DNA from 3 places in the Paenarthrobacter sp. NPDC057355 genome. Region 3 is predicted to be linked to each of the others. Evidence: predicted binding sites of a transcription regulator. Region 3 holds the regulator's gene; each other region holds the start of a gene.
The links. Region 3 encodes HrcA, which represses chaperone genes, less so after heat shock. Its sites were predicted from a motif close to TTNGCACTCGNNNNNNNCGAGTGCNAA; they were not measured.
Positions count from the first base shown of each region.

Region 1 (10,581 bases), on a different contig from region 3:
TGGAGGCGAGCGTGGCGGCGTGGACTGCGCCGAGGTAGCCGCAGCCGATCACGGAAATCTTCATGAAGATGGTCCTTTGCTTGAGGTGAGTTCTGAATGGCCCGTTGCTTCGCTGGGCACGCCGGAGATGACGTCGTTGTAGTGACGAACCAACTCCGCGCTGAGCACCGGCCACGTCCGACCCTGAACCGAAGCGGTAGCTGCCGTTGCGAACGCGCGGCGCTTGGCGTCGTCGCCCATCAGGTCCTGGACGTAATCACGCAGTTGGGAGAGGTTGCCCGGTTCGTACAGCCAGCCGGTGCGCGAGTTTTCCACCAGATCCAAGGGGCCACCACGGCCAGTGGCCACCACCGGAACGCCGGACGCCATGGCCTCCTGGATGGTTTGGCAAAAAGTCTCGAACTCGCCGGGATGGACGAAAAGATCGAAGCCGGCCACAGCTTCCGCGAGGGCCTCGCCGCCCAGGAAGCCAGTGAAATGGGCCTGGGGAAGTGCGGACTGGAGTGCTTCGCGCTGCGGGCCATCACCAACGATGACCAGCTTGGTGTTCGGCACATCCGCCAGCACCGCGAGGTCCTCAACCTGCTTCTCGACGGCGAGCCGGCCGACGTAGCCGATGATGCGCTGACCCTCGGGCGCGACCGAGCTGCGCCACGCCGTCGAACGTTTCGCGGGATTGAAGCGCGCGGTATCCACACCGCGCCGCCACATGTCCACGCGAAGGATGCCGCGTCCGCGCAACTGGTTCAGCGCGAAGGTGGACGGCACCAAGGTGCGGGTGGCCAGGAGATGGATGTTGTCCACGCGGTTCCAGGCCCAGTTCTCCAGGAACGGCACACCGTAGCGGCCCGCGTAGCCGGGAACCTCGGTTTGGTAGATCGCGACAGTCGGGATGCCCAGCTGATGGGCGGCCTGCACGGCGCGCCAGCCGAGGACGAACGGTGAGGCAAGATGAACGACGTCGGGGGCGAAATCGGCAAGGATTCGCTTGACCCGATTCACACCACCCAACGCAACCCGCACATTCGTGTATCTGGCCAGCGGCACCGAGGGAAGCCGGTGCACATACGCACCCTTCTCGACGCTCGTAACATCAGTGTCCGACGTCGACGGCGCGATCACCATCACCTCGTCCCCGCGCTCTTGCAGATGCTCCAGCACCCGCAGTATCGAGTGGGTTACCCCATTCATCAGTGGCAGGAATGATTCGGCGACGATTGCGATCCTCACGCCTTCCACGGTGGTCGCGGCGGTTGGCTTACTGGGTGCGCGGGGGTGGCCGGTGGGGGAAGAGTTGGTTAACAGGCGGGTTGGGGTGAGCGCTGAAGCACTCAATGCTGGGAGTTACCTGTGCGCGCTGTAGACTCCGCTCAACGACGCGACAGTCGCGTCTCAATTTATGGGGGTCCCATGAGGTCTGTCGCGCTCGGAACAGCTGTGTCCGGAGCCAGGAAAAAATATCGAAGGATTACGACGGCGGCCCTTGCCGTTGCCGGAGCGCTTGCAGCTTCGCTGTTGCTCAGTCCGCCTGCGGTGGCTGACGTGCTCGTGGCGGATATACCGGTGGGAACGGCGCCTCATGCTTTGGCTGTCGGCGCAACCGGAAAGGTGTATGTTGCGACGGCGAGTGGACTTTCAGTCATCGATGGCGTGACTAACAAGGCCAGCATCATTGACACCGGTGGTCCTGTCGGCGGAGTAGTTGTCCACCCCAACGGTCAGATTTACGCGAGTGTGGCGGGCGCATCTGGTGCGCCGGGATCAGTAGCCGTCATCGATGGTTCGACAAATATGTTGACGGCAAAGATCCCGACCGGTGTGGACCCACGCAACATCGCGATCAACGAGGCGACGGGCAAAATCTATGTCGGCTTTAGCTTCGGCGTCACGGTAATCGACGGGAACACCCACGCCACTGACACCATCCCTTTTTACAACTACGCCCCCCAGAGCATCGCTGTCGACCCGACCACGAACACCATCTACGTCGGATATTCGAATGTAGTGACCATTATTAACGGGCAGACGAATGAGGCATCCAACTGGACCTTTTTCCTGGGAACTGTTTCTGGAATGACCTGGAGCCCCGAGAACCAGCGAGTGTATGCCGTAACGACTGGCATCCGGGGCAGCGAAGTTTATGCAATTCACGACATCAACCAAGCGGACACGGTTTACTCCACTTCTGAGAAGCTGGGCAAGATTGCGGTCAACGCGGCGAACAGCGTCCTGTACGTTGAAGCTGCCGGTACTAACAGCGAAGCGTCAGTGTTGGTGATTGATGCCAAGAACAGATCAAAGATCGCCAGGGTGGGCGTCGCTGGACAGCCGGGCGCAATGGGTGTGAACTCTCTTCGCGGAAAAGCTTATATCCCTACTTTCGGGGGTGGAACGACCATCCTCGATAAAGGCAACGTCACCTCCACCGTTCGGACCGGAACGGAACCTGTCGCTGCTGCAGTCGATGCGAAATCAGGCAAGGCTTACGTCGCCAACAGGGGAAGTTCGTCGGTGACGGTCATCGACGAAAACATTCCTGCGCCCGTCAAGAATGACTTCAACGGTGACCGAACAACTGACGTACTGGCGCGGGACGCCGGAGGTTTGCTGTGGCTGTATCCCGGCAACGGTGCTGGCGGATGGTTGCCGAAGGTTCAAGTGGGCTCAGGCTGGAATGTCATGACCGCTTTGATCGCTCCAGGTGACTTCAACGGGGACGGAACCTCAGATGTGCTCGCCCGCGATAATGCCGGCACCCTCTGGCTGTATCCGGGGGACGGCGTGGGTGGCTGGCTTCCGCGCAAACAGGTGGGCGCCGGATGGTTTGTCATGACCGCCATTACTGCTGCCGGCGACTTTAACGGGGATGGAAAGGTTGATGTCCTGGCCCGGGATGGTTCCGGGCTTCTGTGGCTGTACCCAGGCAATGGTTCGGGCGGCTGGTTGTCGCGCGTCCAGGTTGGCTCTGGCTGGTCGGGCATGTCGGCCATCACAGGCGTCGGCGACTTCAACGGCGACGGTACGGCTGACGTCGTCTCGCGTGACGGTGCCGGCACCCTCTGGCTTTATCCCGGGAACGGATTCGGTGGATGGTTGGCTCCGCGTCAAACTGGCTCCGGCTGGAACGTGATGAACGCCTTGGTGGGACCGGGGGACTTCAACGGTGACGGTAAGACTGACATCCTGTCGCGGGACTCATCCGGTGCGCTGTGGCTCTTTGCGGGAAGCGGAGGACCTGCGTGGCCTAATGGAAGCCTAGCGGGGGCCGGATGGAACGTGATGACTGCCATTTTGTAGGCAACGAGTTACGTCCGGAGATCGCTGCTGATGGATCTTTGACTCGATAAACGTAGGAATGTGCCCCCTAGGCGATGGCTTAGGGGGCCGCTCCCGCCCCACCCCGCGCCGCCTTCAAATCCTTCCGCAGCCCGCGGTTGTCCGCCCGCAGCTCCTCGTTGTGCTCACTCAGCCCGCGGTTGTCCGCCGTCAGCCCCCGATTCGCCTCCTCCAGCTCCAGCACACGTTTCACGCCGGCCAGGTTCAGCCCTTCATCGAGCAACACCCCGATCCGACGCAGAGTCGCGAGGTCGTTTTCGCTGTAGCGGCGAGTGCCGCCGTCGGTCCTTTCGGGAGTGAGCAGGCCTTTGCGCTCGTACTGCCGGATGTTCTGCTGCCCGGTGCCCACCAGTTCCGCGGCAACCGAGATCGCGTAAACGCCCCGTCCGTCATCGGAACCCGCGCCCGAAGCGGAGGCGACCAGTCCGCCGTCGTGCTCCGCGGCGGCGGCCGAGCGATCCGAACCTGCCATCAAAAACCTCCGAAAATCTTCCAAAAACCTACTTGCACCACTCTCTCACCAGTGCTATAAAAAATCTATACCAACCACCACAGATCTGGAGGCTGGTAACAACAACAGAATCAGCATCAAGATCCAAAGGAGTGAGAACCAAATGCTGATGCGCACTGACCCGTTCCGCGAATTCGACAGGCTCGCCCAACAGGTTTTTGGCACAACAGCACGCCCGGCCGGAATGCCGATGGATGCATGGCAGGAGGACGGACAATTCGTTGTTGCCTTCGATCTGCCAGGTGTAAGCCCTGATTCAGTGGAGTTGGACGTCGAACGCAACGTCCTCACGGTAAAGGCCGAACGCAAGTCGCCCGCGGGCGAGAACAACGAGATGATCGCCGCCGAGCGCCCTCAGGGCGTCTTCAGCCGGCAGCTCATCCTGGGTGACACCCTGGACACCGAAGGCGTCCAAGCCAACTACGACGCCGGTGTGCTCACACTCCGCATCCCCGTCGCCGAGAAGGCCAAGCCGCGGCGCATCGAGATCACATCCAGCGGGCAAAAGCAGGAAATCAACGCCTGATCCGTCCGCCCTGCCGGAAGGCCCACCCGGGGGTGGCCGACCGGCAGGGCAGCGACCGGGAACAACGGAGGCGGCCGCATCGGAATAGTTGGGCGCAGGCTTCGCGCCACGTCACAGCGTTTTTTAGCGCACATGAAAGCGGTCCCCGCCCGTCGTCTCCCGATGGATGGCCCCCGGCTCCGGCCGGGGGCCATCTCCTGATCCGCAGCATGAACCGGACACAGCAGTGAACACGCAGCCAGACCACTACGCCACCCTCCGCGTCGCGCCCGACGCCACGGCCCGCGACATCGCCCGCGCCTATCGCGCGCTGCTTCGGACCCACCATCCGGACACGCGCCCAAAGGCCGACGACGGCGACACCACCTCGGCGGCCGACCTCCAGGAACTGCACGCCATCATGCAGGCGTACGTCGTCTTGTCGGACCCAGGAAAGCGGGCGGCATACGACCGGGCGCGGCGGAACGGATTCGGAAGCGGCGGGACGCCGGTGAACGTCCGGGTGCACAAGCGTGCGCAGCAGCCCGGACGGAACGACGGCGGCCAGTCACCGTTGTCCTTCGGGCCACCCCGCTGGGAACCTTCGTCCAGAAACCTGAGAACACCGAGGAGCAATCCATGAGTGCTTGGCGTCCCTATGACGACCACATTATTCCCGCGTTCTACGAACGGTTCGAACAACGCTGGGGGAGAGGGACAGCGCCGTTCCTGGACCCCGAAGTCCACGAACAACCCCTGCCACGCGCCCAGTGGATCAACCCGGATACGGGGGCCGCGATCGCCGTAGTGCCCATCTGGACGAATGACCCCGAGCACCGCTCCTTCGGGGTGTTCTACCTCCCGCCGGCGGGCGACATCTGGATGCTGCGCCCCGGTCCAACCACGTTCGTTGAACCTCGAGGGGGAGCCAACCAGGAACAGGTGACACTCCGCAACGACGCCTTCAAAAAGGCCGTCAACCATGCCAAGGAGTTCATCTACGGGCCCCAGTTGTGAATGGAGTCCCGGCACCAGGCCTGTACAAAAGAAGGCTGGTGCAGCCTGGGAAAAATCCTAAGGCGGCTGCACCAGCTGCTAGTACGACTTTCTGTTAGAAGTTATGACACCTATCCATTGGCCGCTCCTAGTTCCCGGCTTCGATTTTTCCGGGCCTTCAACATCAGCGGGGGGCGCTCGCCTGCCCCGGGAGAACACCTCCCATCTTACGGCGACCAACAGGAAAAAGCGCTTGAATTCGCGGTATTTCAGGGGCGCCTGACGGGCTTGGAGAGCTGGCCGTGGCACGATTGATCACGATGAAACTGCGCGCTGATCAGACCGGAAACCGTGGCCTCCCTATGCCCCTTTGGCTGCAGGGCGGTCTGGAAGCGGCTCAGGCGGCGTTCATTTCCGCCATCGTGGTGGTGCTTCCGCTGGTCGGCGTATGGGCGACCGATGGTTTCCAGAACCGGAATGTGGACGCCCTGGCACGGATGGGAGGCCAGGCCTGGTTGCTCATTCACGGTGTTCCGTTGGAGCTCGCTCATGTGAATATCGGCCCCGCGGCCCACCCCGGATCAGGGCTGCTTTCCTTGATCCCGTTGGGCTTGACGCTCATCCCGTTCCTGTTGGCGTGGCGGGCAGGCCGTCGTCTGGCCCGTGCCTCTTACACCGACCAGCTGTGGCAGGCCTTTTTCGGCGCCTTCCTTGTCTACGCGGCTTTCGGAGCTGCCACCGGATTCGTGTGCCGCACTACCGAAGTTGTCATCAACCTTTGGTTGGCCATGGCCATACCCCTGATTTCGTTTGGCTTGGGCATGGTCGTTGGAGCCCGGCGGGAGGCGGGCTCGTGGAGCCGACTGATCGGCGTGGACGCCGTCGCTTGGCTCGCCAAAACCAGTCAGCACTCTCGGTGGGCTGGCTCCTATGTGGGCTCGGTGCTGAAGGCTGGATTCGTGGCGGCGATGGCCGCCGTGTGCCTGTCGGCTGTGCTGCTGGCCGTCACGATCGTGTGGCACTGGACCGACATCATCGCTGTTTACGAAGGGCTGAAGGCCGGGGCTCTGGGAGGCGCCGTGCTCACCATTGCCCAACTCGGCTTCCTGCCGAACCTGGTCATCTTCGCCTTGGCGTGGTCCTCGGGGGCGGGCTTCTCGCTCGGCATCGGCTCCACAGCCGGTCCGCTGGGCACCGCGGTGGGACCGCTGCCGGCCGTCCCCATCCTTGGCAGCCTCCCCGCAGGCCAGCTCGAATTTGGGGCGATGGCACTGGCTTTGCCCGTTGTCGCCGGGATCCTGGCTGGCTGGTGGTTCCTGCGCGAAGGCGAAAACCACTTTGACGAGTGGCTCTCCATCAAGATCAAAGCCCGCTGGTTCACCGCCACCGTTTCCACCCTTTTCCTGGGGGCTTTCATAGGCGCGGTTGCGGGCTTGCTTGGCGGAGCGTTGGCTTGGATCGCACGCGGTTCCGCCGGCATTGGGCGGCTCACGGAAATCGGACCCCATCCGTTGTGGACGGCAGTCTGGCTGGCCGCCGAAGTGGGGATCGGCGTCGTAATTGGTTACGCGGTGGGGCCGTGGCTGGAACGCAGCCAGAAGCTGCGCGAGGCGAACCTGGAAGAAAACGCGTACGACGACGAGCACGCCTGAGCGGTCAAGCTTGGGACAGTCGGGCTACCTGAGCGAGCCCGGCATGGACTTTTCGAGCTGCATGAGGCACTGCGTCTTTGCGGACTCCGTCAACGCTGAGCGGGCGCAATCCTGATACGTGCTGACCTGACGGAAAAAGAGCGCCGACGTTAGGACCAGCAGGCACATGATGGCCGTGACCACCAGCCCCGAGATGGTGCCGAACAGAATCAGTCGGGGGTGCTTGTACTTGATGGTTCGTACCAGTACCACGATGCCGAGCACCAGAGCCGCCAGCGTCAGGATGCCGCTCAACCACACGTAGTTCACGTTCAGCGAGAACACGAAGAACGCTCCCACAGCCGAAAAAAGGAAGGCGCGGAACAGGATCTGGGTCACACCGAGGGCGGACTTTTCCGCCTCGGAGCGGGGCTGCTGGCTCGGCGCGGAACCGACGTCTGGATTCATGTTTTCCAGCCTACGCGAGCCGCCCATAAGCTAGTGCAATGCGCATTGTTGTCCTCGTCTCCGGTACCGGTTCCAATCTTCAGGCAGTCATCGACGCCGTGAAGTCAGGTGAGCTGGATGTCGATATTGCCGCTGTGGGCGCCGACCGTCCCGACACGTATGGTGTGGAGCGCTCTGACGAAGCCGGCATCGAGACGTTCGTGGTCAACTTCAACTCCTTCGAGACCCGCGCTGAGTGGGATGCCGCACTGCGCGACAAGGTGCTCTCCTACAACCCCGATGTTGTTGTTTCCTCCGGGTTCATGCGGATCGTGAGTGCCGACTTCATCGATGCTTTCGGCGGAAAGTACGTCAACACGCACCCGGCCCTGCTGCCCTCGTTCCCCGGTGCACACGGAGTCCGCGACGCCATGGCTTACGGCGTGAAGGTCACCGGCTGCACGGTTCACTGGGCCGACGCCGGGGTGGACACGGGACCCATCATTGCCCAAGAGGCCGTCACTGTGCTTCCGGAGGACACCGAGGAAAGCCTGCACGAGCGCATCAAGGTAGTGGAGCGCCGCCTGCTGGTCCAGACCCTGGCCGACCTCGCCGCCGCCTCCTCCCGTGTACCCAACTAAGTAACAGCAAACGTCGCACTGAGGGCTCAGAGCGACGTTTGCTGTCACCTAGTTTCATCCGGGTGCCGTGAGGCTGTGGATAACGCCCCAGGCTCTCCATTGATTTGCCAGCATGGGTCCATGAAGATCCCACGGCCGCTGCCTACAACCTTTCAGCGAAACCCTTTACACGGCGAGAAGCGCTCGACGCCGGAGTAACAGTGGGGCGCTTGCGCTTCAGGGACCTGGACTCACCGAGCCGGCAAATATTCGTTCCCGGCTCAAGCGCTGAAGCCCCACTGGCAGACCTCACACGGCCTCTGACCCTAGTGTCACCCTTTTCTGCCGCCTCACACGCCACCGCATTCCTCCTGTGGGAGTTCCCAGGTTTCCTGCCGGGGAGCCACGAGACAGGCATCCACATCTCGCGGCCGGACACCATGGGCATACCGCGGCGCAGGGGCGTCATTGGACATCGGGGACAGTTCTTCGAGGACGAGATCACCACGCTGAACGGCCTGTACATCACCAGCCGTGCACGGACGTGGCTGGATTGCGCAAGGAAGATGGACATTGATGAGATCACCGTCGTGGCGGATCACTTGCTCCGAATCCCCAGGCCTGAGTTTGAAAACCGAACGGCACCGTACTGCACTCCAGGCGAATTGGAAGAAATGCTGGACCGCCACTGGGGAACACCCGGAATCCGAAAGGCCCGTTTGGCCCTGGAACAGGCCTGCGTTGGTGCCGACTCGGCCCCGGAAACGCGACTGAGGCTGGCACTGGGCCGGGCTGGGCTGCCTATACCGGAAGTCAACGTGCGCACCGAGCTGAGTCCCGGCGTCGTGCGTCAACCAGACCTGGGTTACCGTCTGTGGCGGGTTGCGGTCGAATATGAGGGTGAGGGCCATTCGCAGCGGGAGCAGATCGTGAGGGATATCCAACGGGAGGAGGACTTTGCGCGTGCAGGATGGACCTTGATAAGGGTCTCGAAGCGCCACATGTCCACCGACGCAACAACCGCGGTACGAAAGATCCGGCGGGCGCTTGAGGAACACGGGTGGACACCCAAGTAGGTAACAGCACATGTTCCAATGGGCGCTCAATGGAACAGGTGCTGTTACCTGGTTGGGTTAGGAGAGGACGCGTTGCTTGGTCTCGGGGGCGAAGAAGGCCATCCAGAGCACGGACAGCAGCACCAGCCCACCCGCCAGGGCAAACGACGTCGCCAGGCCGAACTCCGGCCAGAAGAACGAGGCAAACACCAGCGGCCCAAAACCCGCGCCAATGCGGGAGAACGTCGACGCCCACCCGAAGCCAGAGCCACGGAGCTCAGTCGGATAGAGCTCGGAAACATAGGCATACAGGACGGGAATTGCCACCTGCACCACGAAGCCGAACGTCAGCAGCCAGAACACTGCTGCGGAAGGCACGTCAACCACCAAGGCCACGATCACCAGCGTCACCGCGGACAGCGGACCGGTGATGGCAAGGATCCACTTGCGTCCCACACGCTCCACCAGGACCGCGGCGACCACCACACCCAAAAGTCCGACGGCGGCCATGCCCGCCGTCGTGACGAACGCCTTGTACTCCTCGAACCCGGCGCCAATGAGAATGCGCGGCATCCAAGTCAGGGACAAGTAATAGACCAGGAGCACGGAGAAGAAGAGGGCCCACGCAGCGGTGGTGATCTTCCAGTTGAACTGCCAAATCCGCCGAAGCTGGGCCCAGGCACTGCCGGGGGAAAGGCGGGGAGCGGATTGCGGATCAGGCAGGCTGTAGGCGCGGGGGGAGGCTCCCGTCGCTTCAACCAGGCCATCAATCACAGCGGCGGCCTCGGCCCTGCGACCGGCCTTGATCAGGAACAACGGAGACTCGGGTACTGAACGCCGAACCCAGAAAACGAGGAGCGCCGGGATCACCATGACCAGCATGGTCAGGCGCCAATCCCCGTACAAAGCCACGAGCCCAGCCGAGACAAAGCCACACAAAGCAGCGCCGACGGGCCACCAACCATCCATGGCCGTCAGCACTTTGCCTCGTTGCTTCCTGGGCGTGAACTCACCCACCAAGGCGTAATCCACGGGAATGCAGCCACCGAGCCCGAACCCGGCCATGAAGCGGAAGAGGCAGAACCACACGATGTCCGGCGCGAACGCACCCAGCACCGTGAAGATGCTGAAAATCAGGAGGGTGGCGGTGAAGGCCTTCTTGCGCCCGATGGTGTCAGCGATGGTGCCCCACGCAAACGCGCCCACTGCCATGCCGATCAGGTTTGCCGTGCCGATCCACGCTGCGTCAGCCGGCTGCAGCGACCAATGTTTGGACAACAACGGGATGAGGATGCCATTGAGCGTGACATCCCACGCGTCGAACATGAACCCGAGGCCGCCGATCAGGAAAATCTTCCCTTGGACCTTCCAACGCCACGGCAGTTCCTGCACTACTTGTTCGCCGCTGGGCACGGCAGTGTATGTATTCATTGGGCCTCCTGCATGCAACCTTATGCGCTGCCGGGCAACGTTACTTCTG
Region 1 covers NZ_JBHVAL010000020.1:26,972-37,552, forward strand. Annotated here, with positions in the region: gene ACFUOZ_RS18150 (UDP-glucose dehydrogenase family protein) at 1-64, opposite strand, end outside; gene ACFUOZ_RS18155 (glycosyltransferase family 4 protein) at 61-1,230, opposite strand; gene ACFUOZ_RS18160 (FG-GAP-like repeat-containing protein) at 1,411-3,297, shown strand; gene ACFUOZ_RS18165 (MerR family transcriptional regulator) at 3,377-3,808, opposite strand; gene ACFUOZ_RS18170 (Hsp20/alpha crystallin family protein) at 3,951-4,373, shown strand; gene ACFUOZ_RS18175 (J domain-containing protein) at 4,600-4,995, shown strand; gene ACFUOZ_RS18180 (hypothetical protein) at 4,992-5,369, shown strand; gene ACFUOZ_RS18185 (DUF6350 family protein) at 5,669-7,000, shown strand; gene ACFUOZ_RS18190 (hypothetical protein) at 7,025-7,474, opposite strand; gene purN (phosphoribosylglycinamide formyltransferase) at 7,486-8,067, shown strand; gene ACFUOZ_RS18200 (endonuclease domain-containing protein) at 8,376-9,122, shown strand; gene ACFUOZ_RS18205 (MFS transporter) at 9,180-10,532, opposite strand; gene murQ (N-acetylmuramic acid 6-phosphate etherase) at 10,573-10,581, opposite strand, start outside.
Region 1: a site for HrcA is predicted at 3,840-3,866, ahead of ACFUOZ_RS18170 (Hsp20/alpha crystallin family protein). Genes of this name have one in related genera too.

Region 2 (10,581 bases), on a different contig from region 3:
TGTGGTTGGTGTTGGTGATGATGGGGTGTTTGGTGGCGTCGGGATGCAACGGAAATTCAGCAATTAATGGTCAGGGTGGAACGCCCGGACCCGGACAGCGGAGCGCAGAAGAAGTTTTCATTGACTTCTTGGACGCCATTGACGACACCGTGCAGCATTCCGGCACCGATTGGCCCGCATGGGATCGAAACCACACCGCGGGTTTCTTTCCGCCGCCTTGTTCAGTTCAGTCTCGAGACGATGGGCGGGCGTATCAGACTCAAATCGAGGGAGGCCCCGTCGATGATCCCCGGGCCGCGGTGGAACGAATGAGGACCCACTGGGAGAGCAAGGGCTACAAGATTGGAAATGTCTTCGACAATATGGGCGCGAATACCACCGGGATTGAGATCGGTGCGTCGACTCCACGGGGAATGATCCTGATTTTCACACCGTCTAAGCACACCTCATTCATAAATGTACAAAGCGAATGCACATTGGATCCTTCGGCGAAGAAGGTGACCGCCTAGCCTTGGGTGGTCGAATGCCACGCAGGCTGTTAGAGGAACCACGGCGCAATCGGACTTCCGATGTAATCGTCATGGTTATCGCGAGCTTGGTTCTTTGTGCGTGTGGCGGGGCGTCGCCCAGCGATCAGGGCGGGGAACCCGGACCCGGTGAGCGGAGCGCCCAGGAGGTGTTCACAGAGTTTATGGATGCCGTTGATGACACGGTGCAGTTTTCGGGCATGGACTGGCCCATCTGGAACCGAAGCCACACAGCAGGTTTCTTTGCTGGCCCGTGTTCAGTAAGAACACGGGATGATGGTCGGGCTTACCAAACCCAGATCGAAGGTGGCCCTGCACTCGACCCGCAGGTTGCTGTGGACCTGATGAAAGCGCATTGGGAAGAGAAGGGGTACACGATTGGCAATGTATTTGATGATGGGAACCCTGCCACGGGAATTCAGCTGAATGCGCGTACGTCAACAGGCGTTCGCTTGCAGTTCTCGCCCACCCCGCACGTCAGTTTCATTAAGGTCGTCAGTGCTTGCACATTGGACCCGAATGCCAGGAAAAAAACCACCTGAAATGGCGGGTGTTACAAGCGAATCGGCTACGTTTTCTGCGCGACACTGTCACGGGATAAGGGTGCTCTCACTGCTCAGCGTCATGGTTATATTCGCTTCGGGGTGCGCTGCAAACCAACCAGGTGACGGTCATCGCGGCGAGCCTGGTCCAGGCGAGCGGAGCGCCCAGGAAGTTTTCACGGACTTCATGGATGCCGTGGATGACACAGTGCAGAAGTCCGGTGCAGATTGGCCTATTTGGAACCGAAGCCACACCGCCGGATTCTTCCCGGGGCCGTGCTCGGTTCGTTCTCGGGACGATGGTCGGGCCTATCAGACGCAGATAGAGGGCGGCCCGGTTGAGGACCCGAAAGCCGCGGTGGAACGAATGAGGGCCCACTGGGAGTCCAAGGGTTACGAGATCGGGAACATTTTCGACAACATGGGCGGCAATACCACCGGCATTGAAATCGGCGCCTCGACTCCACGGGGTATGGTCCTGATCTTCACACCGTCGAAGGGGACCTCATTCGTTAACGTGCATAGCGAGTGCACCCTGGATCCGGCTGCAGACAGGAGGACGACGTAGTTGTGGTTCGCGGATTCTCTGTGCCCATCGTGAGGGTGCGGTGGCGTTTGAAGGTGTTGGCGATGATGGTGGCGATGGTCGTGATGCTGTCAGGGTGCAGTACAAACCCTGAGGATGGACACGGAGAGCCTGGGCCCGGAGGGCGGAGCGCCCAGGAAGTGTTCACGGACTTCATGGATACAGTGGATGACACTGTGCAACATTCGGGTACTAATTGGCCCGACTGGGACCGCAACAATTCGTCGGGCTACTTTCCGCCTCCATGCTCTGTTCAGGTTCGTGATGATGGCAGGGCATATCAAACGCAGATCGAAGGCGGACCTATTGCCGATCCTCAGGCTGCTGCGCAGCGAATGAAGGCTCACTGGGAGTCGAAGGGCTACGAAATAGGCAATTATTTCGACGACGGCAACCCCGCTACGGGAGTTCAGATTAACGCGCGAACGCCAAGCGGGGTCCGGATACAGTTTTCGCCGACTCCGGTGGGGAGCTTAATCAATGTGATCAGCGATTGCACTTTGGATCCAACTGCCGACAGGAGGACGACGTAGCTGTGGTTCGCGGATTCTCTGTGCCCATCGTGAGCGTGCGGTGGCGTTCGAAGGTGTTGGCGATGGTGGTGGGGATGGTCCTGATGCTGTCAGGGTGCGGTGTAAGCAAAATGGGTGGTCAGGATGGCAAGCCCAGGCCAGGCGAGCGGAGCGCCCAGGAAGTTTTCACGGACTTCATGGATGCCGTGGATGACACAGTGCAGAAGTCCGGTGCAGATTGGCCTATTTGGAACCGAAGCCACACCGCTGGATTCTTCCCGGGGCCGTGCTCGGTTCGTTCTCGGGACGATGGTCGGGCCTATCAGACGCAGATAGAGGGCGGCCCGGTTGAGGATCCACAGGCTTCCGTGGACGCCATGAAGGCCTACTGGGAATCGAAGGGTTACAAGATTACGCACGTCTTCGATAACAGGGGCGATAACACCACAGGAATTGAGATTCATGCCGTAACTCCCCGGGGCATGCTCCTGAATTTTACGCCGACCAAGACCGTTTCGTTTGTCAAAGTTGTGGGTGAATGCACTTTGGATCCGGCTGCCGACAGGAGAACGACGTAACGGTGAATCGCGGAGTCTCGGTGCCCTCACAGAGCGTGGGATGGCGCTCGAAGGTGTTGGCGATGATGGTGGCGATGGTCGTGATGCTGTCAGGGTGCAGTACAAACCCTTCGGATGGACACGGAGAGCCAGGGCCCGGAGAGCGGAGCGCTAAGGAGGTGTTCACGGAGTTCATGGATGCCATGGAAGATACGGTGCAGCAATCGGGCACGTCGTGGTCCGAGTGGGACCTGCGCGATACGGCTGACTATGTAACGGAACCCTGCGGCATTCACGAGCGAGCCGACGGTCGGTTGTATCAACGGCAGATCGAAGGCGGCCCCGTCGAGGATCCAAAGGCGGCAGTGGAAAGCATGAGGGCCCATTGGGAGTCGAAGGGTTACAAGATCACACACATCTTCGATAACAGGGGCCCTAATACAACAGGAATTGAGATCCACGCCGTAACTCCCCGCGGCATGCTCCTGATTTTTACGCCGACCAAGACCGTTTCGTTTATCAAGGTCGTAAGCGAGTGCACCCTGGACCCCGCCGCCAGGAAAAAGACCACCTGAGCGTCGCGGCCAGTGGAGCAGTGCTACGCAGTCACCGGCTCCACGACAACAGCCACCCGCTCCTCGCCGATCCTGGTGAGGACGAGGGTGGCTGTTTTGGCATCCTTGCCCTTGGCAGGCTTGCCCGGCAGCAGTTGCTTGCGGAGCTCTTCGGGGGTCACTGCGGTGCCACGCTTCTTGATGTCCAGGACAGTGATGCCGTTGCTCTTGACCCAGGCTTTGAGGGCCTTGACGTTGAACGGCATCACCTCCAGCACTTTGTACGCGCGGGCAAAGGGGGTGTCGTGGGGTTCGGGGGCGCAAATGTAGGCGATGTGCTCGTCCACAAGATGCCCACCCAACCGCTCAGCGACGTCGGCCACCAGCCCTGCGCGGATCACCGCACCATCCGGTTCGTAGAGGAAGCCTTCAACAGGCCCGACGGCGGCGACTGGGCCGCCGTCGAAATCCTCACCGCTGGTGATTTCCGCAGCGCCCTGGCTGCCAAGGACCAATGCCGCGCGGCGAACGCCGGGCCGTGCAACGGCGTTGAACCACAGCGTGGCTTCGGTGACGTCGCCGCCCACGGACACCCACTGGACCTCGCAGTCCGAAGGCACGGAGTCGTGGGGGATGCCCGGGCCCATCTTGACCCCTACCGCACGCCCGGTGGCCGCAAGCCTTTCTACAAACGACAACGGAGGGGAGAAGGCCTCCGGGTCCCAGATCCTTTTGGTGCCGGACGTGGAGGTGGTGCGTCGGGCGGGGTCCAGCCAGACGCCGTCGATCCCCTCAAGGTATACCGACTCCGCGTCCGTGTGCACAACCCTCGCATGCGGAAATGGCATGAGGTTTATCATGGCGCAGGCCGCGGTGGTTTCATCCATCTCCACGGCAGTGACCGCGATATCCATCGAAGCCATAGCCATGGAGTCGGCGCCGAGGCCGCAGCCGAGGTCCGCAACGTGACTGATGCCTGCCTGGGCGAAACGTTCAGCGTGGCGGGCGGCGACATTGAGCCGGGTGGCCTGTTCCAAGCCGGCTTGAGTAAAGAGCATCTGGCGGGCGAATTCGCCGAACTTGGCCTCCGCGCGGGTCCGAAGGCGCGATTGGGTCAGGACGGCGGCTACAAGTTCGGGGGAGTGGCCAGCCTTCCGGAGTTCGGCGTTGGTGCTGAAAGCGTCAGCCTCCCGGTAAGGCCCCAGCGAGGCAAGAAGTTCCCATCCTTCAGTAGTCAGCAAGGGCGCGATCTGTTCCTGCGGTGCGTGAGGCATGGGAACAAGCCTAACGTCGCGCGTCATGGCAGTGTGACTGTGGAATCAGCCGGATAGGGTTGTTTTCATGGAAGACAACGCAGCCCCGCCGCCCTCCCGCCTCACCGTGTACGCCCGTCCTGCCCTGATTGCGGGCGCTGTCATCGCGGTAGTCTGCGTCGGCCTGCTGATTGTTATTTTCGCGCTGGACTCCTTCAATGCCGCAGCCTATTCCGTGTCGGGCAAGAGCGTCAGCGATCCTACGGATGAGGCGCGCGAGATCCGCGATCTTTACAGCGGCGCCCGCCTGGGCGGCGTGATCGCGCTGGTGATTTCCGGCGTCGTTGCAGTCGCCTCGGCGGTGGTCCTGTACCTGAACCGCGGCAGCGCGGCGCTGGATGAGGACGACGACGGCGAAGACTACGATCTGGACGACCTCAGGGACCAGTGACCGCAGTTCACCCATGACGAAATGCTGGCACTCACCTTGACCGAGTGCTAACGCCTTACATAGAGTCTAGTTAGCACTCTCCCCGTGAGGGTGCTAATCCCGCCAGGCGTCCACCGGCACCGCGACGACGGTTGTACGCCACGGCACCCTAGTTCTTAGTCCATGAATCAGCTCATGAAAAGGAGAGTCCGAGTGTCGGTCTCGATTAAGCCTCTTGAGGATCGTATTGTTGTTCGCCCGCTCGAAGCAGAGCAGACCACGGCTTCCGGCCTGGTTATTCCGGACTCCGCGCAGGAGAAGCCGCAGGAAGGCGAAGTTGTTGCAATCGGCCCCGGCCGCTTCGATGACAACGGCAACCGCGTACCGGTGGACGTAGCTGTCGGCGACGTCGTCATCTACTCCAAGTACGGTGGAACCGAAGTCAAGACCGGTGGCAGCGAGTACCTCGTCCTGTCCGCCCGCGATGTCCTCGCGATCGTCGTAAAGTAACTTCCTGGAGCCCCGCACCGCCGTCACGTTGGAATCATTCCGACCGACAGCGGTGCGGGTTTTCTGTCTCGAAAGGACACAACCATGGCAAAGCAGCTTGCTTTTAACGATGCTGCCCGCCGGTCACTTGAGGCCGGTATCGACAAGCTCGCCAACACTGTCAAGGTGACGCTCGGCCCGCGCGGCCGCAACGTCGTCCTGGACAAGAAGTGGGGCGCCCCCACGATCACCAACGATGGTGTCACCATCGCCCGTGAAGTCGAGCTCGACGACCCCTACGAGAACCTTGGCGCACAGCTGGCCAAGGAAGTCGCCACCAAGACCAACGACGTCGCCGGTGACGGCACCACCACTGCCACTGTGCTTGCACAGGCACTGGTCAAGGAAGGCCTGCGCAACGTTGCTGCCGGCGCCGCTCCCGGTGAAATCAAGCGCGGCATCGAAGTTGCCGTTGAGGCTGTCGCTGCACGCCTGCTGGAGAACGCCCGCGAAGTCGAAGGCACCCAGGTAGCCAACGTCGCAGCCATCTCCGCGCAGAGCGACGAAGTTGGCGAGCTGCTGGCTGAGGCGTTCGGCAAGGTGGGCAAGGATGGTGTCATCACCATCGAAGAGTCCTCCACCACGCAGACCGAACTGGTCCTCACCGAAGGCATGCAGTTCGACAAGGGCTACCTGTCCCCGTACTTCGTCACCGACGCAGAGCGCCAGGAAGCTGTCCTCGAGGACGCCCTCATCCTGATCAACCAGGGCAAGATCTCCTCGCTGCAGGACTTCCTGCCGCTGCTGGAGAAGGCACTGCAGGCCAACAAGCCCCTCTTCATCATTGCTGAGGACATCGAAGGCGAAGCCCTGTCCACGCTGATCGTCAACCGCATCCGCGGCACGCTCAACGTTGTTGCCGTCAAGGCTCCGGGCTTCGGCGACCGCCGCAAGGCCATGCTCCAGGACATCGCCACCCTGACCGGCGCCCAGGTTGTTTCCCCGGACCTCGGCCTCAGCCTGGACACCGTTGGCCTCGAGGTACTGGGTACGGCCCGCCGCATCACGGTCACCAAGGACAACACCACCATCGTGGACGGTGCCGGAACCGAGCAGGACGTTGCAGACCGCGTTGCACAGCTGCGCGCAGAGCTCACCCGCACCGACTCCGACTGGGACCGCGAGAAGCTGCAGGAGCGCCTGGCCAAGCTTGCCGGCGGCATCGGCGTCATCAAGGTTGGCGCAGCCACCGAAGTTGAGCTGAAGGAAAAGAAGCACCGCATCGAGGACGCTGTGTCCTCCACGCGTGCAGCCCTCGAAGAAGGCATCGTTTCCGGTGGCGGTTCCGCGCTCATCCACGCCCTCAAGGCTCTGGATGAGTCCCCGGCCGTCAAGGGCCTCGAAGGCGACGCTGCCGCAGCTGTCGGCATCGTCCGCCGCGCCCTGGTCCAGCCGCTGCGCTGGATCGCCCAGAACGCCGGTTTCGACGGCTTCGTGGTTGCTGCCAAGGTCTCCGAACTCGAAGCCAACCACGGTTTCAACGCCAAGTCCGGCGAGTACGAGGACCTGATCGGTGCCGGCGTGATCGACCCCGTCAAGGTCACCCGTTCGGCACTGCGCAACGCCGCTTCCATCGCTGCCTTGGTTCTCACCACCGAGACCCTGGTTGCCGAGAAGCCGGCTGACGAAGAAGACGCACACGCAGGCCACCAGCACTAAGCTGCCTGACCTGGAAAGCCCCGGCCACTGCTGAGTGGCCGGGGCTTTTTGCTGTCTTGTCGCCGGCGCGGGGCTGCTATTGCTGGCGTACGACGGCGGCGGTAACCTGACGCTTACACGGCGGCTTGGGCGGACCATCAGGGCCGCTGCCCGCCTCAAGGTGAGTCATGTCAGTACCTGCCACAGCTTTGGACCTGGGACGATCGGCCTTCACGGAGCACCGCTGGAGCGCCGCTTTCGAGTGCCTGGTTCGCGCTGACGACGACGGGGGCTTACCTCCGCAGGACATTGAGTTACTGGCTTCCGTCGCCATGCTTCTGGGACATAATGAGGAGGCCATTGGATATCTCACCCGGGCGCATAACGAGTACCTGACCGTGGGAGATACGGACAGTGCCCTGCGCTGCGCGGCGTGGTTGATCATGTTCTTGCTGGATGCAGGTGAACATGCCCGCGGGAGTGGATGGCTCGGGAAGGCCAACCGACTGGCGGAAAGCCTGGAGCACGCAACTGCTGGTGTGGGGTTCCTGCTTATTTCCGTTGCCCTCGGCTCCCTGCGCGGCGGGGACGCGGAGGCGGGTTATGTGAACTTCTGCCGGGCGTTCGAGCTGGGGGAGTCCTTCAATGAAAAGGACCTGCAAGCGATGGGCCGCCTGGGTATTGGAACATCCCGGCTGGCGCTGGGGTACCCGGAGGAAGGTCTTCGCACCCTGGACGAGCTCATGGTTTCGGTCATGGCGGGCGAGGTTTCTCCCATCCCCACGGGGATCATCTACTGCGCTGTCCTGGGCAGTTGCCGCCTTGCCCAGGACGTGGGGCGAGCGCGGGAATGGACCGCTGCCCTGGAACGTTGGTGCGGGGAACGTCCTGACATGGTCATGTTCGGCGCACAATGCCAGGCGTACCGGGCAGAGCTGCTGATCCTGCATGGCGCTTGGGACCAGGCCCTGGAGGTTGCACGTGCTGCCGAGGGGCGCATCAGGAAGGGTGATCCCGATGCAACGTTCGGCGCGTGGTACCAGGAAGGCGAAGTCTTCCGGCTACGGGGCCGTGCCGAGGAGACGGAACGGGCATTCAGGACAGCAGCGGAGACCGGCTTTGAGCCCGAGCCGGGGATGGCTTTGCTTCGTCTGTTGACTGGCCGGAACAGCGAGGCGCAGGCCCGCATCAGGCGGGCAGTAGCAGAGGCCGACCCGGGTAACAGGCGCAGGCTCCTTCCGGCGTTGGTGGATATCGAATTGGCCGTGGGTGAGACGGGCGCTGCCCGGGCCGCCGTCGAGGAATTGCTTGCGGGTCTTCGTGATGGCAGCCAGCTGCTGGAGAGCGCCGGTGCGCGCCAGGCGGAAGCCGCGGTGCTTCTTGCCGAGGGTGATGCCGGCGCAGCATTGCGGGCATCACGGCAGGCGTGGCGTCAGTGGTATGTCCTGGAAGCTCCCTTCAAGGCCGCTTGTGCCCGCGTCATCGCAGGCAGGGCTTGCGCCGCATTGGGGGATGCGGACTCGGCCGCTATGGAGTTCGAGGCGGCACTGGAGGAGTTCGCCGACCTGGGGGCGGCACCGGCAATTGCCGAGGTCCAGGCCCTTCGGAACGGTGGGGGAGAAGTCAAAACGGCGCTGACTCCTCGCGAGCTGGAAGTGTTGCGCCTGATTGCTGCCGGCGAATCCAACAAAGCCATTGCCCGTCAGTTGTACCTGAGCGAAAAGACAGTGGCCCGGCATGCAGGGAACATCTTTGCAAAGCTCGGTGTCGGCTCCCGGACGGCTGCCGCTTCCTACGCCTTCGAAAACCACCTCATCGGTTGACCATCTCTCACGTCCCACCCGTTTGGGGCGATCGCTCTCTCGCCGCTATCCCATGGGCATGAATGCCCAACAGTGAACCGTACAAAATGGGTAATTTGCCCGACGCGGCGGGAGGGTCCGCAGCCGTACTTTGGCTCTATCAGTACAGGCTGAATTACGGAGGAGGACATCAGCCATGGAATATCAACAGCACACTGAGCTGGACACGGTTGTCATTGGCGGCGGTCAGTCAGGCCTCGTGATGGGGTTCCACCTTGCCCAGCGGGGCCTCAGGTTCGTCATCCTGGACGAAAATACCCGCACGGGGCAATCGTGGCGGGAAAGGTGGGATTCACTGCGGCTCTTCACCCCCGCGAAATACGATGGCCTCCCAGGTAAGCCTTTCCCCGGCGACCGTTTGGCATTTCCCAGCAAGGATGAGATGGCAGCCTACCTCGAAGGCTATGCGGAAACCCTGGGGTTGCCCGTCGTTTTGGGGACGCGGGTGGATAAGGTGCAGAAGGTCGGGGAGGGCTTTGTCGTCAGCGCGGGGGAACGTTCGTGGCAGGCAAGAAACGTCGTAGTAGCTACGGGCGGTTCCCGGATTTCCAAGCGCCCGGATTTTGCCGGCGGACTTGATCCCTCAATTCGCCAACTCCACTCCAAGGATTATCGCAATCCCGATCAGCTCCAACCAGGACCGGTGCTGGTGGTAGGTCTTGGCAACTCCGGCGCGGAGATTGCGCTGGAGGTCAGCCGGACGCACGCTACCGCAGTGGCCGGCAAGCCCGGGGGCGAACTGCCGGTCCGGCACGGACGGGCCGCTGCCCGCTTCGTCCTTCCCGTGATCCGGTTCCTTGGCCTGCACGTGCTGACGCTGGGGACTCCAGTCGGTAGGAAAGTTGCTCCTCGGTTCAGGGCCACCGCTACACCCCTGATCCGGACCCGGACCAAAGAACTACGGGCAGCGGGCGTGGAGCTGGTTTCGAGGGTATCCGGAGTGGTAGAGGGCTTTCCCGTCCTCGACGACGGGACCTCCATGGCTGTAACCAACGTGGTGTGGTGCACCGGATACCACGAGGACGCGTACGGAGTGGAGTTGCCCGTTTCTGCCGAAACGGGTCACCAACGTGGAGTAGTGGATGCCATGCCGGGGCTTTACGTCCTGGGGCGCGAGTTCCAGTTCTCGGCCGCTTCAGCGACGCTCCCCGGGGTAGGCAAGGATGCCAGCTACCTGGCCGAGGTCATGGGTGCTCGAAGCGGCCTTTCCGCCGCCACTTTCCGTGGGATGCGTCACATTCCCGCCGGTCACATTGAGTAAGATCCCTTAGGATTGTTTTGCCATGTCACGGCCGCATTGACTCTGCCAGCCACAGGCGGTGCACAGGTTCAGCACGGTAAATCCATAGCGGAAGGTGGACTAATTGACCTTCGGAAGCCCCCTCAAGGAACCAAATTGACATGAGCATTGGGCCAAAACCGCGTATTATGGATGCTTTGTGCCACCCGCTGTGCCACTTGCTTTAAGGAACTGCCTCACGTGACTACCCCAACGTCGACCCCCGCCGCCCACCGTAGCAGGCGGGCTTCAGGTCCCGTTGCAAAGTCCAAGTTCCGCCCTGAAATCCAAG
Region 2 covers NZ_JBHVAL010000015.1:75,161-85,741, reverse strand. Annotated here, with positions in the region: gene ACFUOZ_RS15925 (hypothetical protein) at 1-509, shown strand, start outside; gene ACFUOZ_RS15920 (hypothetical protein) at 692-1,069, shown strand; gene ACFUOZ_RS15915 (hypothetical protein) at 1,152-1,637, shown strand; gene ACFUOZ_RS15910 (hypothetical protein) at 2,209-2,745, shown strand; gene ACFUOZ_RS15905 (hypothetical protein) at 2,919-3,299, shown strand; gene ACFUOZ_RS15900 (SAM-dependent methyltransferase) at 3,323-4,552, opposite strand; gene ACFUOZ_RS15895 (hypothetical protein) at 4,620-4,982, shown strand; gene groES (co-chaperone GroES) at 5,175-5,471, shown strand; gene groL (chaperonin GroEL) at 5,556-7,169, shown strand; gene ACFUOZ_RS15880 (LuxR C-terminal-related transcriptional regulator) at 7,337-8,971, shown strand; gene ACFUOZ_RS15875 (flavin-containing monooxygenase) at 9,147-10,271, shown strand; gene ACFUOZ_RS15870 (acyltransferase family protein) at 10,443-10,581, shown strand, end outside.
Region 2: a site for HrcA is predicted at 5,007-5,033, ahead of groES (co-chaperone GroES). Genes of this name have one in related genera too.

Region 3 (9,383 bases):
GTTCGTGGGAGACTAGAGGATCAGATATGCGGCGTGTTCGGGCTGGCTTGTGCCCAGTTCCATGATTTGCCGTGTGAGTGTCGACAGTAAGGATCCTGCGTGTCTCCCATGGCCCGCACCGCACCGGTGCCCGCCGCAACAGATCCGGCCATCATCCGGAACTTCTGCATCATTGCCCACATTGACCACGGTAAGTCCACCCTGGCCGACCGCATGCTGCAGTTCACCGGCGTCGTTCAGCAACGCGACATGAAGGCCCAGTATCTGGACCGCATGGACATTGAACGTGAGCGCGGCATCACCATCAAATCGCAGGCTGTTCGCATGCCCTGGGAACTTGATGGCACCAGCTACGCCCTGAACATGATCGATACTCCGGGCCACGTGGACTTCACGTACGAGGTCTCCCGGTCCCTGGCAGCCTGCGAGGGCGCGATCCTGCTGGTGGACGCGGCACAGGGCATCGAGGCTCAGACCCTGGCCAATCTGTACCTGGCGATGGAAAACAACCTCACCATCATTCCGGTGCTGAACAAGATCGACCTCCCGGCGGCGCAACCAGAGAAGTACGCGGCTGAACTCGCCAACCTCATCGGCGGGGACCCGGAGGACGTACTCAAGGTTTCCGGTAAAACCGGCGTTGGCGTCGAGGCGCTCCTGGACAAGATTGTCCGCGACCTCCCGGCACCTGTCGGCAATCCCGACGCTCCTGCGCGCGCCATGATCTTTGACTCGGTTTATGACACCTACCGTGGCGTGGTCACCTACGTCCGTGTGGTGGATGGCAAGCTCCACCCCCGCGAACGCATCCAGATGATGTCAACCCGCGCAACCCACGAACTCCTTGAAATCGGCGTGAGCTCACCGGAGCCCACCCCGTCAAAGGGCCTGGGTGTCGGCGAGGTGGGATACCTCATCACCGGCGTGAAGGACGTCCGTCAGTCCAAGGTTGGCGATACTGTCACCAACCAAGCCAAGCCGGCCTCGGAATCCCTGAGCGGCTACGCCGATGCAAAGCCAATGGTCTTCTCCGGCCTTTACCCCCTGGACGGCACGGACTACCCCGTGCTTCGTGACGCGTTGGAAAAGCTGATGCTCAACGACGCCGCCCTGGTCTACGAGCCTGAGACCTCGGCTGCGCTGGGCTTCGGTTTCCGTGTGGGCTTCCTTGGGTTGCTGCACCTCGAGATCACCCGCGAGCGTTTGGAACGCGAATACAACCTCGACCTCATCTCCACTGCCCCCAACGTGGAGTACGAGGTCACCTTGGAAGACAAGCGGGTTGTCCACGTCACCAACCCCAGCGAGTACCCCACGGGCAAGATCGCCGAGGTCCGCGAGCCCATGGTCTCCGCTACTGTCCTGGCACCCAACGAGTTCGTTGGCGCCATCATGGAGCTGTGCCAGAGCCGCCGCGGTCAGATGAAGGGCATGGACTACCTGTCCGAGGACCGCGTCGAACTCCGTTACTGGATCCCGCTGGCCGAGATCGTGTTCGACTTCTTCGATCTCCTGAAGTCCAAGACGCGCGGCTACGCCTCGCTGGACTGGAAGGCCGACGGCGAGCAAGTGGCCGACCTCGTGAAGGTCGACATCCTGCTCCAGGGCGAACAAGTGGACGCGTTCAGCGCCATCACGCACCGCGACAAGGCCTACGCCTACGGTGTGATGATGACCGCGAAGCTCCGGGAGCTCATTCCGCGGCAGCAGTTCGAGGTGCCCATCCAGGCTGCCATCGGCTCGCGCATCATCGCCCGCGAGAGCATCCGCGCCATCCGCAAGGACGTTCTTGCCAAGTGCTATGGCGGTGACATCACCCGTAAGCGCAAGCTGCTCGAGAAGCAGAAGGAAGGCAAGAAGCGCATGAAGATGGTTGGCCGCGTCGAGGTGCCCCAGGAGGCCTTCATCGCGGCGCTGACCACGGACGAGTCAAAGGACAAGGCCAAGAAGTAAATGCCCAGCGTCCTACCTTTGGGCGATCCGGCACCTGCGGACGGCATCTTGCCGCCGCAGGTGCTGGACGGCGTAGAGCAGCGCAAATTCGGTCTCTACGTGCACATCCCGTTTTGTGCCGTGCGCTGCGGCTATTGCGATTTCAATACCTACACCGCGACGGAGCTCGGCGGCGGAGCGTCACAGGATGCCTACGCATCGACGGCGGTTTCCGAACTCGGGTTCGCGGCTGCGGCCCTTGATGCCTCGGGCCTCCCGCGTCGGCCCCTCAGCACCGTATTCTTCGGAGGCGGCACGCCAACCCTCCTGCCCGCGGAAGATTTGGCACAGATCCTCCGTGCCGCCGTCGGGCATTGGGGCCTTGAGCCCGGCGCTGAGGTAACCACCGAAGCGAATCCTGATTCCGTGACAGCCGAATCCCTGAAAGTCCTTGCTGATGCAGGCTTCACGCGGGTGTCATTCGGCATGCAGTCGGCTGTTCCGCATGTCTTGAAAGTGCTGGACCGCACGCACACTCCCAGCCGGGTTCCCTTGGTGGTTCAATGGGCCCGCGAGGCTGGCCTGGCCGTCAGTTTGGACTTGATCTACGGGACACCGGGGGAGTCCATGGAGGATTGGGAACTCTCACTCAAGACTGCCCTGTCCTACGAGCCCGATCACGTCAGCGCCTACGCGCTGATAGTGGAGGACGGCACCAAGCTCGCCGCGCAGATCAGGCGCGGCCAAGTGCCCGGAATCGACGACGACGACCACGCCGCCAAATATGAACTGGCGGATCAAATGATCTCAGCGGCGGGCCTGGACTGGTACGAGGTCAGCAACTGGGCCCGGACCCCGGAACAAGCCTGCAGGCACAACCTGGCCTACTGGCGCGGTGATGATTGGTGGGGGATCGGCCCCGGTGCGCATTCGCACGTTGGCGGCGTCCGGTGGTGGAACGTCAAACACCCCACTGCCTATGCGTCACGGTTGGGCGCAGGAACCTCGCCGGCTGCCGGACGCGAAACTCTCGACGCCGGCACCCGCGAAGTCGAGCGGATCATGCTGGAAGCGCGTCTGGGAACGGGGCTGGCCGTAGATGCTCTGGATGCTGTGGGTCGCCACGCGATGGCAGGCCTCATCGCCGATGGGCTGGTTGATCCTGTTCAGGCGTTCAAGGGTCGGCTGATTCTGACGCTGAAGGGGCGTCTGCTCGCAGATGCGGTAGTCCGAAGGATCCTGCCGGACTGAACCGGCTCAGCCAGCAGAGAAGCTCCTGCGGTCCTGAGCCGGGACTCTACTTGATCCAGCGCAGGTTGAAGCGGTAGCGGTGCGGCTGACCGTGATTGACCCGGATTCCTGCTGAGACGGAGAAGCAGGTCAACGCCACCCAGATGCCGGTCGCGATGACCGCGAAGATGTTGCCGACCACGGGCAGCAGTACCAGGATGTTGGCGAGCACGGCGGCAATGGTTGGAGGCAAGGTGAAATTCAGCGCCTCTTTGGATTCCTGTGCTGTGAATGGGCCACGGTCGCGGAAGATCAAATAGATCAAGAGAGCCGGCACGCATCCCAGGATGCCGCCGAAGTGCGCCAAAGTGGCCCACTGTCGGTCCTCACTGGCCGTCAACGGGAGTGCGTTGGCAGGCGCGCCGTGATACTGGGGCCGGCCTGCGGCGCTACCCGGTTCTTCAGGAGCGTTATCTGCCACGGTGTCTTCCCTTTGCTTTAAATGCTTTCAAAGATGCTGCGGTGTTGCTGTCCAAGAATACCGGCCCGCGCGTCCTTCCCGGGACCAACGCCCCGAAAAGGCGTCAGATCCTCTTGGACCGGATGGCAGATCAGGGGACGGTCAGGAAGTCGATGACTTCTTCCACACGGCCGAGCAACGATGGCTCAAGGTCCGCATAGCTGCGCACCGCACCGAGGAGCCGCTGCCAGCCCAAACCTATGTCCTCGGCGCTCTCGTGGGGCCACCCGAAGGCGCTGAGAATTCCGGTCTTCCAATCCGTCCCGCGGGCCACGGCCGGCCATTGCTCAATGCCCAGCACCTTGGGCCGGATTGCCTGCCACACGTCCACGTAGGGGTGTCCGACGATCAAGACATTCCCGGCAGCGCCAGGGACGGTCATGGCTTCGGCTGCGATCCGGGATTCCTTGGATCCCTGAACCAGGTGGTCTACCAGGATACCGAGCCGTCGGTCGGGTCCGGGGCGGAAAGCGGCGATGGCGGATTTGAGGTCGTCCACGCCATGAAGGGGTTCCACCACGATTCCCTCAACCCGGAGATCGTCACCCCAGACCTTTTCAACGAGTTCGGCGTCGTGTTTGCCTTCAACCCAGATCCGGCTGGCCTTGGCTACCTGTGCCCGCTGTCCCTGGACCTTCACCGAGCCCGAAGCTGTCCGTCCCGCCGGAACTGCTGAAGCAGGCGGGCGGGCGGCTGGAGGCATCAACCGGATGGGTTGCCCTTCGAGGAGGAAGCCGTAGCCGAGTTGGAATGACTTCGTCTTGCCACGCCTGTCCTCGAGGGCCACGATGTGCATGCCTCCGGTCTTCTCAACCCGGGTGACTTCGCCCACCCACCCCGACTGGACGTCCTCCAGGACCATTCCGCGTTGGACCGGGACCTCAGGGAGCTGGCGCTTGGCCGGTGCCGTCAGATCCTGCGGACCCCAATTGTCGAGAGCCAAGGAATTCCTACCTCTGTGCTGATATGCGAAAGGACGGGCAACAGCTGCGATCACACTGCACCGGCTCGCCGTCCTGGATACAGTCCGCGGACGGTTTCAATGCTAACAACGTGGTAGCTCATACTAGACTTGTTAGCACTTGGGCATGTTGAGTGCTAAGTGCAGTGACCCGATGGAGGTCACGCGGGGACGGTCCGAAAGGACCATGGCAATTTGTCAGGAGGTGGAGCAATGAGTGAGCCACGCAAGCTGGAAGTGCTGCGTGCCATCGTTGAGGATTATGTGCATTCCCGGGAGCCTGTGGGATCAAAGGCCCTCGTCGAGCGGCATCACCTGGGTGTTTCCAGCGCCACCATCCGCAATGACATGGCTGTCCTGGAAGAGGAAGGCCTCATTGCAGCCCCGCATACCAGCGCGGGCCGGATTCCCACCGACAAGGGTTATCGCCTCTTTGTCGACCGCATCTCCCAGGTCAAGCCGTTGTCTGCCGCTGAGCGCCGGGCCATCCATTCACTGTTGGAGGGCCCTGACGACGTCGATGACATCCTTGAGCGCACCGTCAGGCTCCTTTCGCAGCTGACCAACCAGGTCGCCGTCGTCCAGTACCCGCACTCGCACCGCGCATTGGTCCGCCACGCGGAGTTCGTCCTGCTGGCACCCAAGCAGGTGCTTGTTGTCCTGATCGCAGACACCGGAAGCGTCGTGCAGAAGGTCATCGACACCGGTGTGGATGTGAGCAACGAGGCATTGATGTTGTTGAGGTCCCGTTTCCTGGGCAGCATCGCCGGCACCCAGCTGGCCCTCTTGCCGCAGGTACTTCCCTCAGTGGTTGCGCTGTGTCCGCCCGACCTTCGGGCCCTCGCGCAATCGCTCGCAAATGGCCTGGAATCGCTGAGCGACACCAGCCGTGAAGAGCGCATCCTCATGGCTGGTACGGCGAACCTTGCGCGTTCCAACGTCGATTTCCCGTTGAGCATCGGCCCCGTGCTGGAGGCCCTTGAGGAACAAGTTGTCATGCTCCGGTTGTTGTCGGACATGGGAGACGATCCTCGAGGTGTTTCGGTCAGCATTGGCCGGGAGAATCCGTACGACGGCCTGGCTGAGGCATCTGTGGTGGCTACAGGCTACGGATCAGGTGCCAAGGTGGGCATTCTGGGACCGACCCGCATGGACTATCCCACCACCATGGCGGCAGTACGCGCCGTGGCCCGTTACCTTTCACGCATTCTCGGCGGCTGAACGCCGGCCCGAGGAAACATCCGCAGTACAACCAGGAAGAGATACCGACTTTGAGCAGCCACTATGACGTTTTGGGAGTCTCACCGGAAGCCACCGGGGAAGAGATCAAAAAGGCGTACCGCAAGCTGGCACGGAAACTCCACCCGGACGTAAACCCCGGTGAGGATGTCGCGGAGCAGTTCAAGGCCGTGACCCATGCATACGAAGTGTTGTCAGATCCCCAGAAACGCCGCGTCTATGACGCCACCGGCAATGAAAACGGAACTGACAACGGATTCGGCGGCGGATACGCAGGCCAGGGCTTCGCCTTCCAGGACATCTTCGACACGTTCTTTGGCGGTGGCGGAGGCCACGGAGGACCTGCCTCCCGCGTCCGCCGAGGCCAGGATGCCCTTATCAGCGTCCGGATCGACCTCAAGGACGCAGTGTTCGGCGTCAACAAGAAGCTTGAAGTTGATACGGCCGTGGTCTGCCCGACGTGTGATGGCAGCTGCTGCCGTCCCGGCACCCACCCCGAACGCTGCGACATTTGCGGTGGCAGTGGCCAGGTCCAGCGCGCCGTCCGCTCCATCCTTGGCCAGGTCATGACCACAGCACCCTGCGGAAGCTGTGAAGGATTCGGCACCGTTATCAAGGATCCCTGCAACGAGTGCAGCGGCCAGGGGCGCATCCGCAGCCGCCGTTCGCTCACCATCAAGGTTCCGGCAGGCGTCGCCACCGGCACGCGCATCCAGCTGTCCGGACAGGGCGAAGCAGGCCCCGCCGGTGGACCGGCGGGCGATCTCTACGTGGAGATCCGGGTGAACAACGATTCCATGTTCGTTCGTGAAGGTGATGACCTCCACGCCACCTTGAGCGTGCCCATGACGGCGGCAGCTCTGGGCACGGACCTCGAGCTGGACACCTTCGATGGCGCGCAAGGCATCGAGGTGAAGGCAGGCACGCAGTCCGGAGAGATCATCACCCTGCGCGGTCTCGGCGTCACCCATCTCCGGGGCTACGGCCGTGGCGACCTCAAGGTGCACCTGCACGTCGAGACGCCCACCAAACTTGACCATGCCCAGGAAGAACTGCTGCAGCAGCTCGCCAAGCTCCGCGGTGAGCAGTTCACCGAGGGCAAGCTGGTGGCCAGCGGTGGCATGTTCGCAAAGCTCCGGGACAAGCTCGGTAATCTGTAGCGGTGAGCAATCCCGTCTTCTTCGCGCCCGCCGGCAGTCTCGACCAGGTGCACTCCGGTGCTGAATTCGTCCTGGAGGGTCCGGAAGCGCGGCACGCCGTCACAGTGAAGCGCCTGGCCGTCGGTGAGTCCGTCGACATCGCCGACGGCGCTGGGGCCCGGCTCACCGGAACCGTTGCCGACGTCGGATCCGGCACCTTGACGGTGACGGCGGAGGATGTCGTCTTCGAAGAGCGGCCCCAGGTGCGCTTGGTCCTGGTGCAGGCCTTGGCCAAGGGCGATCGCGACGAGCTGGCCATCGAGACGGCGACTGAGCTTGGGATCGATGCCGTGGTTCCGTGGCAGTCGGAACGCTCGATCGTGCGCTGGAAGGGTGACCGGGCAGCGAAAGCGCACGCGAAGTGGGAGTCCGTGGTTACTGCGGCAGCCAAGCAAGCGCGGAGGGCCTGGATACCCCCGGTCCGGCCGGTCGTGGACTCGAACGGACTGGCCAAAGCCGTTGCGGAAGCTGACCTCGCAATCATCCTTCACGAGGACGCCAAGAACCCCTTACGTGAGGTCCTGGGGAAGTTGGACGTCGATGACGCCTCGCCCCGTGAGGTTCTGTTGATCGTGGGTCCTGAAGGCGGCATCTCGCCGCGGGAAGTAACGCGGCTTAGCGACGCTGGTGCCGTCACGGCACTGTTGGGTCACCACGTCCTGAGGTCCTCGACGGCGGGACCCGCCGCCGTCGTTGTGGCCAGCGACGTCCTGGGCCGCTGGTAGCCGGCCAGCGACCAGGCCGCGGCGAACATGCTTAGGACACGCTGAACAGGCGGGTATCCGTGCTCGATTCGATGGCCTTGCCGGCGTCATCGACCTCGGATACGCGGAGCTCGTACTTGCCCGGTTTCAGTGTGGCTCCGAAGCTGAAAAGACCGTACTGACCGGGCTCGCCTGTGGCCTTGGTCTGGCCTGTGAGCAGGCTCGACTTCTCGCCCTTGCCGTTGTCCTGAAGGATCTGCCAGCTGATGGGCCGGGAGTTATCCGTGATGCGGCCGTTGAATTTGATGGGCCCGGACGGCAAGGAAACGTCCTCTTGTGGATCAATGATCCACAAGGGTGCCACCAAGGAAGCGTCGCGTGTCATCGGTTCGCCCAGCTTTATCTGCCCGAACGCCATGTAGTCCTTGTGCCCGTCCACGAGAATGACCACCTGGATCTGCTGACCCGAGTTGATGAGTCCGGAGGACGAAGCTGCCGCCGTGGCTGTGTATACCAGCTGCTGAATGGCGCGCTGGGCCATCCCGGCGTCCAGGTTCGAGTTGAACGCGTCGCGGGAGACGTCAACCGTGATCACGTTTTTCCCCGAGATGGAGGTCGCCAGGTTTCCCGGTTCCTGCCATGGGGTGAAGAAATCATGATCCAACGGCTTCTCGGCCATCATGATCTTCAGGGCGGTGGTGACGGGATTGCCGTCACCGGAGATGTCCCGGAATTCGCGGTAGAGATAGACCTCGTCCTTGCTTCGCCCAATCCAGTAGACCGGAATCTTGGTCGAAGCCTGCGTTGTCTCCAGCGGGGCATTGCTCGCAGGGGCGTCCTGCACGGACAGCGATGGCGGGCTCGACGTCGCCTGGGTTCCCACTCCGCCGTTGGCTATGCAACCGGTCAGCAGCAGGACAGCAAGCATCGCGGGCGCGGCGATGGCGGACCTCGTCCGCTTTCGTGCGCCGTTTCCGGTGCTCGCTGGCATGGCTATGGCATTTCCTTTTGGTCAGGGCTGCGGGGCGTGCAAGCGCCCGATTAAGCCAGCTTGGCACATTGACGACGGCGCCCGGCCGGGTTTGCGGGGTCGGTGGCCAACTGAAACATGATTGATACCGGCTTGATGCCGAGTTGAGACAAAATGTCGGCGACATCGTTTCGGCCAAGGTTCAGGCGCCTTGTCGAGGTTCATCCGGCCCGGCGCTGGCGTAGGATTGCGTCATACCATCAACCGGAGGAGAACAGGCCGCAGGGCCAGCACTATGAGTGAATCTTTGAACGGGCGGCTCAGGACCGGAAACGGGAACCAGCCGCTGACCGAGTTCCCGCACACGTTACCGGGCACGCGCACGGAAGTTGTTACGTTCGACAACTCCGACCAGATGGTTCACTCGCTGGGCAGCCATGATGAAGCCCTGCGGTACATCGAGGAACAGTTCCCGGACGTGAATTTCCATGTTCGCGGCAACGAGCTCTCCATGACCGGTCCTTCCACGGTGATTCCCCGCATCATGCGCCTCCTTGAGGAAGTACGCGGTCTCGTCGCCAAGGGGACTTTGGTCACGCCCGACGTACTTCAGCAACTGGTCTCCCTT
Region 3 covers NZ_JBHVAL010000001.1:639,571-648,953, reverse strand. Annotated here, with positions in the region: gene lepA (translation elongation factor 4) at 100-1,953, shown strand; gene hemW (radical SAM family heme chaperone HemW) at 1,954-3,183, shown strand; gene ACFUOZ_RS02965 (DUF4870 domain-containing protein) at 3,230-3,643, opposite strand; gene ACFUOZ_RS02960 (DUF3097 domain-containing protein) at 3,774-4,625, opposite strand; gene hrcA (heat-inducible transcriptional repressor HrcA) at 4,857-5,864, shown strand; gene dnaJ (molecular chaperone DnaJ) at 5,915-7,042, shown strand; gene ACFUOZ_RS02945 (16S rRNA (uracil(1498)-N(3))-methyltransferase) at 7,045-7,806, shown strand; gene ACFUOZ_RS02940 (GerMN domain-containing protein) at 7,838-8,776, opposite strand; gene ACFUOZ_RS02935 (PhoH family protein) at 9,051-9,383, shown strand, end outside.